DNA from 3 places in the Microbacterium sp. HA-8 genome. Region 1 is predicted to be linked to each of the others. Evidence: riboswitches for the same ligand, from Rfam matches in the RefSeq annotation. Region 1 holds a riboswitch; each other region holds the start of a gene.

Region 1 (2,256 bases):
ACGCGGGCAGGAAACTCGTCGAGACGGTCGCACCCAAGCCGATGTGGGTGGTTGCGGTGGCCACATGTGAGACGGTCGCGATCGGGTCCAGGTAGATGCTGCCCTTGCCGCCGGTTTCGAGTGTTGTCGCGAAATTGCCGTCCCGGTCTTCGGGAACGGCCAGCGCATCCGCGAAGAAAATCATGTCGAACAACCCGCGCTCGAGGGTACGACCAAGGTCAGCATAGAAGTCGCCCCGGAGCCAGTCAGAGCGGCCGAGCGGGTTGCGCCAGTTTTCGGCGTACTGGCTGGTGGGCGGGTTCACCATGCCGACGAAATGCATCCGACGCTGCGTCATTGAGCGCTTCAGTCCGTGATTGTGGTGGGGCTGTTCAGCGAGACCGTGAGGTGCGTCGTGACGTGCTGCACCTCGCGACCGACGGCGATCCACGCGTTCGTGGCGGTCTGCAGCACGGCGGCCAAGTCGCCGTCGAGCCGCGTCGCGTAGTGGTCGGACCCCGAGTAGGCGCCGTCTTCCTTCGCCCGCTCGACGGCCGCGTAGATGGGTGCCATGTGGTTGCTTACCCCCTCGCTGCCCGCGTCGAGGAGCGGGTACAGCGACCAGTGCGCCCGCGCACGGATGCCCGCCGGTTCCAGCGAAATCGGGTCGGCGGCGAGGGCGAACACCCCGGGAGGTAGCTCGCACTGCAGTTCGCCAGGGCAGCCTCGCGACAGCAGGATGCTCGCGGACACATGCGCGCCGCCCCTTGCCGCCCCGGCAACCACGTCGCGGATGTAGCCCAGCACATCCGCCTCCGCACCGGTCACGAAGGTCGAGATGTCGTTCGTCTCCACGGTGAGCGCCGAAGCATCCGCCTCGCGCAGCGCGCCCAGGATGATCGAGACGTAGTCGGAGTCGTACACCGAAACGGTGAAGCGCGCTCCGACCCCATACTCCTGCGGGGTCATGGACTCTGCCGGGGTATTAGTCGGTACTGTCACGGCTACCACACTAGCGGTGCTCGCCTGCGTCCAGATCTGGTTACCATGGAGGTACACGGGAGTCCGGTGAGCCGGGCTGAGAGGAAGGTCATCCAACCTTCGACCGTCGAACCTGATCTGGGTAATGCCAGCGCAGGGAGGCATCTCAAAAACCCCGTGCCCCGACACATATCGAAAGGGCACGCATCATGCGTATTCCATCATCCCGCCGCGCGCGTTTGGGCGCGGCATCCGCTCTGCTCGCCGTCACGGTGGCGCTCGCCGGGTGCACCGTATCCGGCGGCGGGTCATCAGAAGACGGCGACAAACTCACTCCGGTGACCTTCGCCCTCGACTGGGCGCCCAACACGAACCACATTGGCGTCTATGTGGCGGATGCTCTGGGCTACTTCGGAGAGGCGCGTCTCGAGGTGACGATCCTCCCGTATGGGTCGGCATCCTCCCCGCAGTTGGTTTCGGCGGGAGAGGCCGACTTCGGTATCGGCGGACAGGCGAGCGTGCAAACTGCTCGCACCGCGGGGCTCGACGTGGTTTCGGTGTTCCGGGTCACGCAGACCGACACGGGCCGCCTCGTGGTGCTCGGTGACCGCGACGATGTCACCCGCCCGGCCGATCTTGACGGTCTTATCTTCGGCGGGTTCGGCGCCCCGCTGTACTCGGCGCTGGCGGCCGCGACCATCCAGGGTGACGGTGGCGAAGGCACATTCGAGGAGGTCGTCCTTGACACGGGCGCCTATGAGGCCCTCCGCCAGGGGCGCATCGACTTCACCCTGTCGGTGGCGACGTGGGAAAACATCCAGATGGAGCTTGATGGTCACCCCTACCGGGAGTGGCGGTACCAGCACTTCGGCGTTCCCGAGCAGCAGTCGACGGGGATCATCTCCAGCGACGCGTACGTGTCCGAGCATCCGGAGGCAGCCGCGGCGTTCGTGCAGGCGGTGCAGCGCGGGTACGCGTTCGCGGTCGAAAACCCTGACGAGGCGGCCGACATTCTCATCGAGGCCAACCCCGAAACCTTGGGCGCTGCTGAGGAGCTGGTGCGCGAGAGTGCCCGGTTGATGGCAACCGAGGGCTACTTCGTGGCCGAGGGACGCCAGATCGGCGAAGTAGACCCGACGGCGTGGGAAGAGTTCGGCTCCTTCCTCATCGACGGTGGGTTCCTGAGCGACTCCTCGGGAGACGTCGTTACCGAGGCTCCCGACTGGACCGAGTACTACACGGACGACCTGCTGGAGTGAGCATGAGCGACAGGACGAGGGTGGGGGTGGCTGCGCG
Region 2 (2,256 bases), 1.6 Mb from region 1:
GGTTCGCGGTCGGCTCGTCGAGCAGGATCAGCCCCGGGCGCATCGCGAGCACCCCGGCGAGCGCGAGTCGCTGCTTCTGCCCGCCCGAGAGCGCCGAGGTGGACCGATCGAGCGGCACATCCAGGCCCACGGCGTCGAGCGCATCGGCGACCCGAGGCCAGATCGCCGCCCGGGGCACGCCGAGGTTCTCGCATCCGAACGCGACGTCGTCGCCGACCCGCGCGAGGATCGCCTGGCTGTCGGGATCCTGCAGCACGAGCCCCGCCCGGCCCCGGGCGCGGGCGGCCGGCACCCCGTCGATCGTCAGCTCGCCGAGGCTCTCGCCCTCGTCGTCGCCGCCGAGCACCCCCGCGAGGGCGTGCAGCAGGGTCGATTTGCCGGCACCCGATGCGCCGAGCAGCAGCACCCGCGTGCCGGGATCGATCCGCAGCGAGACCTCACGCGCCGCCCACCGCCTGCGCGAGGCGTAGCGCCAGCCCCAGCCGCGCGCGTCGACCGCGGCGGGACGAACGGATGCTGTCATCACGACGCTCAGACGCGTCGCGAGACCTCGCGGCCCGACGCGAACCGCGACAGCGCGCCCGTCTGCGCGAGCCCGCGCGCGACGAACCAGGACCCCGCTCCCGCGATGACGGCGCCCGAGATCGTCGTGGAGACGATGTAGACGATCGTGAAGGTGGTGTCGGCGCCGGCGTACCAGAGGATGCGGTCGTTGATGCCGCACGCGAGCCCGGCGCCGGCCCCCGCGAGGATCGCGACCGGCAGACGCCACACGGCGTACGCGAAGAGCAGGAAGACGAGCTCGGCGCCGAGCCCCTGCACGAGGCCCGACACGATCGTCAGTGGCCCCCACTGGTTGCCCACGAGCGCCGAGATCACGGCGGCGAGCAGTTCGGTGTAGAGGGCGGCGCCGGGCTTGCGGATGATGAGGCCGCCGAGCACGCCGGCGACGAGCCAGGGACCGGCGAGCAGACCCTGCACGCCGGGCAGCAGGGGCGCGAGGGCCTCGCTGGGCAGCTGGTACCCGACGTTCCAGAGCAGGAAGACGGCGGCGCAGGCGACGCCGATGACGCTGGCGACGACGATGTCGACGACCCTCCAGCGCCAGACGATGCGGCCGAAGCCCCCCTGCACGGGGGCGGACGTGGACGTGGACGTGCTCATTGTGATCTCCTCCCTGCGCCGGCATGATCCGGATCAGGTTCGACGGTCGAAGCGTGGTTCGCTTCCTCTCAGCCCGGCTCACCGGACTCCCGTGTGTTGTGGGCATGAGTATAGCCACCCCCGCGGGGGCGATATCTTGGCCGTGTGACCCCGACCGCCGCGCCCGCCCTGGCGTGGCTGCGCGACGACACGATCACCTCCGGGGCACGGGGCGACCTCCCGGGTGACGACGACGGCGACCTGATCGGCCCCCGCCGCCCCGGATCCGCGTGGCGCGCGGCGCTGCTGCCGCCCCTCGCCGTCGTGCTCGTCCTCGTGCTCGGCTACGGCGCCGCCCTGCTGCTGTGGCCCCTGCACGCTGTCGCACCCCGGGTGGAGGCGGTGGCGGTGACGACGAACCCGGCCGTCGCCGCCGCGCCCGCGTGGCCCGCCGACGGCTCGGCCGCGCTCGGCGTCGCGGGGCTCGGCTCGCCCCTGTCGAGCGCCGGCGAGGCCGTGCCCATGGCGAGCATCACCAAGGTCGTCACGGCGCTCGTCGTGCTCGATCGTCTGCCGCTCGCGGTCGGCGAGCAAGGTCCCGAGTACACCTTCACCGCCGCCGATCGGGCGGACTACCGCGCGACGATCGCCGCCGGCGAGTCGGCGCTGCCGGTCGTGGTGGGCGAGAGCCTCACCCAGTACCAGCTTCTCGAGGGCCTGCTCATCGGCTCGGCCGGCAACTACGCCGACTATCTCGTCGCGCAGATCGCCCCCTCGCACGCGGTCTACGCGCGAGCCGCGAACGAATGGCTCGCGCAGCACGGCCTGGGCGGCATCACGGTGGTCGACCCCTCGGGCATCAGTCCGCGCAATGTCGCCACGCCCGCAGCCCTCGTGACCCTGGCGCAGCGCGCGCTGACCAACCCCGTCATCGCCGAGATCGTCGCCAAGCCCTCCGTCGACCTGCCGGGCGTGGGGCTCGTCGAGAACACGAACGCGCTGCTCGGCGAACCGGGAGTGATCGGGGTCAAGACCGGGTTCCTCGGGCGCGACTACAACCTGCTGGCCGCGCGCGACATCGCGGTCGGCGACGTCACGGTGCGAGCCTTCGTC
Region 3 (2,256 bases), 590 kb from region 1:
GGAATCGATCGCGTCCACGATGTCTGGTTCGAGCCAGGGCATGCTCGGTGGCCCCGAGCGGGACTGGTAGACGAGCTGCCACGCCGGTCGCGTGCGCTGCGCGGCCATCACCACCTCGGCGACCGCCCGGTGCTGCGCCGCGTATGCGCCACCAGGTCCAAAGTCAACGTCGCGCGGGCCGCTGCGTTCGGCATCCGTGATCGGGATGCTGTGGGTGGAAAACAGCACATGCACACGGCCCGGGTCGATGCCGTGGTCTTCGAGCTCGGCGAGCGCATCGCTCACGCCCGCGATGAACGGCGCGACGAAACCGGGGTGGTCGAAGAACTGGCGCACCTTGTCGATCGTGATGACGCCGGCCATGCCGGTGTCATCGAGGGCTGCGGCGAAGTCTTCTCGGTACTGGCGGCAGCTTGAGTAGGAGCTGTAGGCGCTCGTGGCGATCCCGAGCAGTCGGCGGTAGCCGCGCTCGTGAGCGTCCACGACGGCGTCTTTGAGATAGGGGGCCCAGTTACGGTTGCCCCAGAGTACGGTCAGATTGACTCCGCGCGCGGAGAGCTCAGCTTCAAGGGCGGCCTTAAGCGCGCGATTATGGTCGTTGATCGGGCTTATCCCGCCGAAGTGGCGGTAATGGGTCGCAACCTCCTCAAGTCGCTCGTCGGGGATGCCGCGACCGCGGGTGACGTTCCTCAGAAAAGGGATCACATCGTCCTGGCCTTCCGGGCCGCCGAACCCTGCCAGCAGGATGGCGTCGTAGTGCGGTGCGGTCACGCCAGCACCTCGGGCAGCTCGTCGAGCCGCACGCGACGGCCGGTGTAGAACGGGACCTCTTCGCGCACGTGCAGTCGCGCCTCGGTTGCCCGCAGGTGGCGCATGAGATCGACGAGGTCGATGAGGTCGTCCGCCTCGAGGCCGAGCATCCACTCGTAGTCGCCCAAGGCGAAACTCGCGACGGTGTTCGCGAGTACCTGCGGAAACTCGCGCCCCAGACGACCGTGGTCACCGAGCATCCGGCGACGATCCTCCTCGGGAAGGATGTACCACTCGTAGGAGCGCACGAAAGGATAGGTTTTCGGGGCAGCTGACGAGCACGGTTGAGGTCCCCTCATCGGCCTGCACCACTGCCGCCTTTGGCATCTTCAGCCTCGTCGCCTCGTCGCCTGGGCTGGTCCACCTTGGGGGTGATCAATCTCGGCCCTGCCCGTCGCGGAGTTGGGGAGGTGCTATCGACGCCAGTGGAAGTGTTATCGTTTCAGCATCCACACGGGTGCCCTTGCAGGGGCTGAGATCGGGCTGACGCAGCCTGTGACCGTTGAACCTGTCCGGGTAATGCCGGCGAAGGAAGTAGGAATCTTCATGAGCTCTGCCATGTCCTCGCACGCACTCGCGTTTCTCCACGATTCGGAGCACGAGATCTCGGTCCCTGTGACGAAGATCGCCTTGGGGGTCAGTCCTAATGGGCGAGAGAACGACGCGTTCATTTCTTACCGGACCGAAGGCCCTGGAAGCGACCCCGTCCATGGTCTCGACCCGTTCCGGGCCCCGTGGATCGAAGACCGTCAGGACACGGAGGTGTATGTGGGTCGTGAACGCAACCTTCAGGACGATGGGCGCTCTGCAGAGCGTCGAGGTGCTGCGTCCGTTGAATGGAAAGGCACGAAGCCGGTCACTCGCCGAGCCGCGGCTGGCCGCGTCGTGACGCAGATGCATTACGCCAGAAACGGTGTCGTGACCCCCGAAATGCGTTTCGTGGCGCTGCGTGAAGGCTGCGACGTCGAGCTGGTTCGGTCGGAGGTCGCGGCCGGACGCGCGATCATTCCTAGCAACATCAACCACCCCGAGTCCGAGCCGATGATCATCGGCAAAGCCTTCCTCGTGAAGATCAACGCGAACATCGGCAACTCCGCCGTCACGAGTTCGATCCAGGAGGAGGTCGACAAGCTGCAATGGGCGGCGAAATGGGGTGCGGACACTGTCATGGACCTCTCGACGGGGGACGACATCCACACCACGCGCGAGTGGATCCTGCGCAACTCGCCGGTCCCGATCGGCACGGTCCCGATCTACCAAGCCCTCGAAAAAGTCAATGGCGAGGCCAACGATCTCACCTGGGAGATCTACCGCGACACCGTCATCGAACAGTGCGAGCAAGGCGTGGACTACATGACCGTGCACGCAGGCGTCCTCCTCCGATACGTTCCTCTGACAGCCGAACGCGTCACCGGAATCGTCTCGAGAGGGGGCTCCATCATCGCC

Evidence for each region. A riboswitch is a leader RNA that binds a small molecule or an ion and turns the genes downstream of it on or off. The one in region 1 is predicted to bind thiamine pyrophosphate.
Region 2: linked by a shared signal. The riboswitch ahead of AB2L57_RS16270 (ECF transporter S component) and the one ahead of AB2L57_RS06315 (ABC transporter substrate-binding protein) in region 1 are both predicted to bind thiamine pyrophosphate.
Region 3: linked by a shared signal. The riboswitch ahead of thiC (phosphomethylpyrimidine synthase ThiC) and the one ahead of AB2L57_RS06315 (ABC transporter substrate-binding protein) in region 1 are both predicted to bind thiamine pyrophosphate.

The regions. Positions count from the first base shown of each region.
Region 1 is NZ_CP162025.1:1,318,468-1,320,723, reverse strand. It holds gene AB2L57_RS06325 (NtaA/DmoA family FMN-dependent monooxygenase) at 1-337, opposite strand, end outside; gene AB2L57_RS06320 (YkoF family thiamine/hydroxymethylpyrimidine-binding protein) at 346-981, opposite strand; TPP riboswitch at 1,027-1,138, shown strand; gene AB2L57_RS06315 (ABC transporter substrate-binding protein) at 1,170-2,219, shown strand; gene AB2L57_RS06310 (ABC transporter permease) at 2,246-2,256, shown strand, end outside.
Region 2 is NZ_CP162025.1:3,408,340-3,410,595, forward strand. It holds gene AB2L57_RS16265 (ABC transporter ATP-binding protein) at 1-523, opposite strand, end outside; gene AB2L57_RS16270 (ECF transporter S component) at 532-1,164, opposite strand; TPP riboswitch at 1,157-1,267, opposite strand; gene AB2L57_RS16275 (D-alanyl-D-alanine carboxypeptidase family protein) at 1,309-2,256, shown strand, end outside.
Region 3 is NZ_CP162025.1:1,913,040-1,915,295, forward strand. It holds gene AB2L57_RS09125 (ferrochelatase) at 1-771, opposite strand, end outside; partial or broken gene AB2L57_RS09130 (chlorite dismutase family protein) at 768-1,067, opposite strand; TPP riboswitch at 1,254-1,361, shown strand; gene thiC (phosphomethylpyrimidine synthase ThiC) at 1,357-2,256, shown strand, end outside.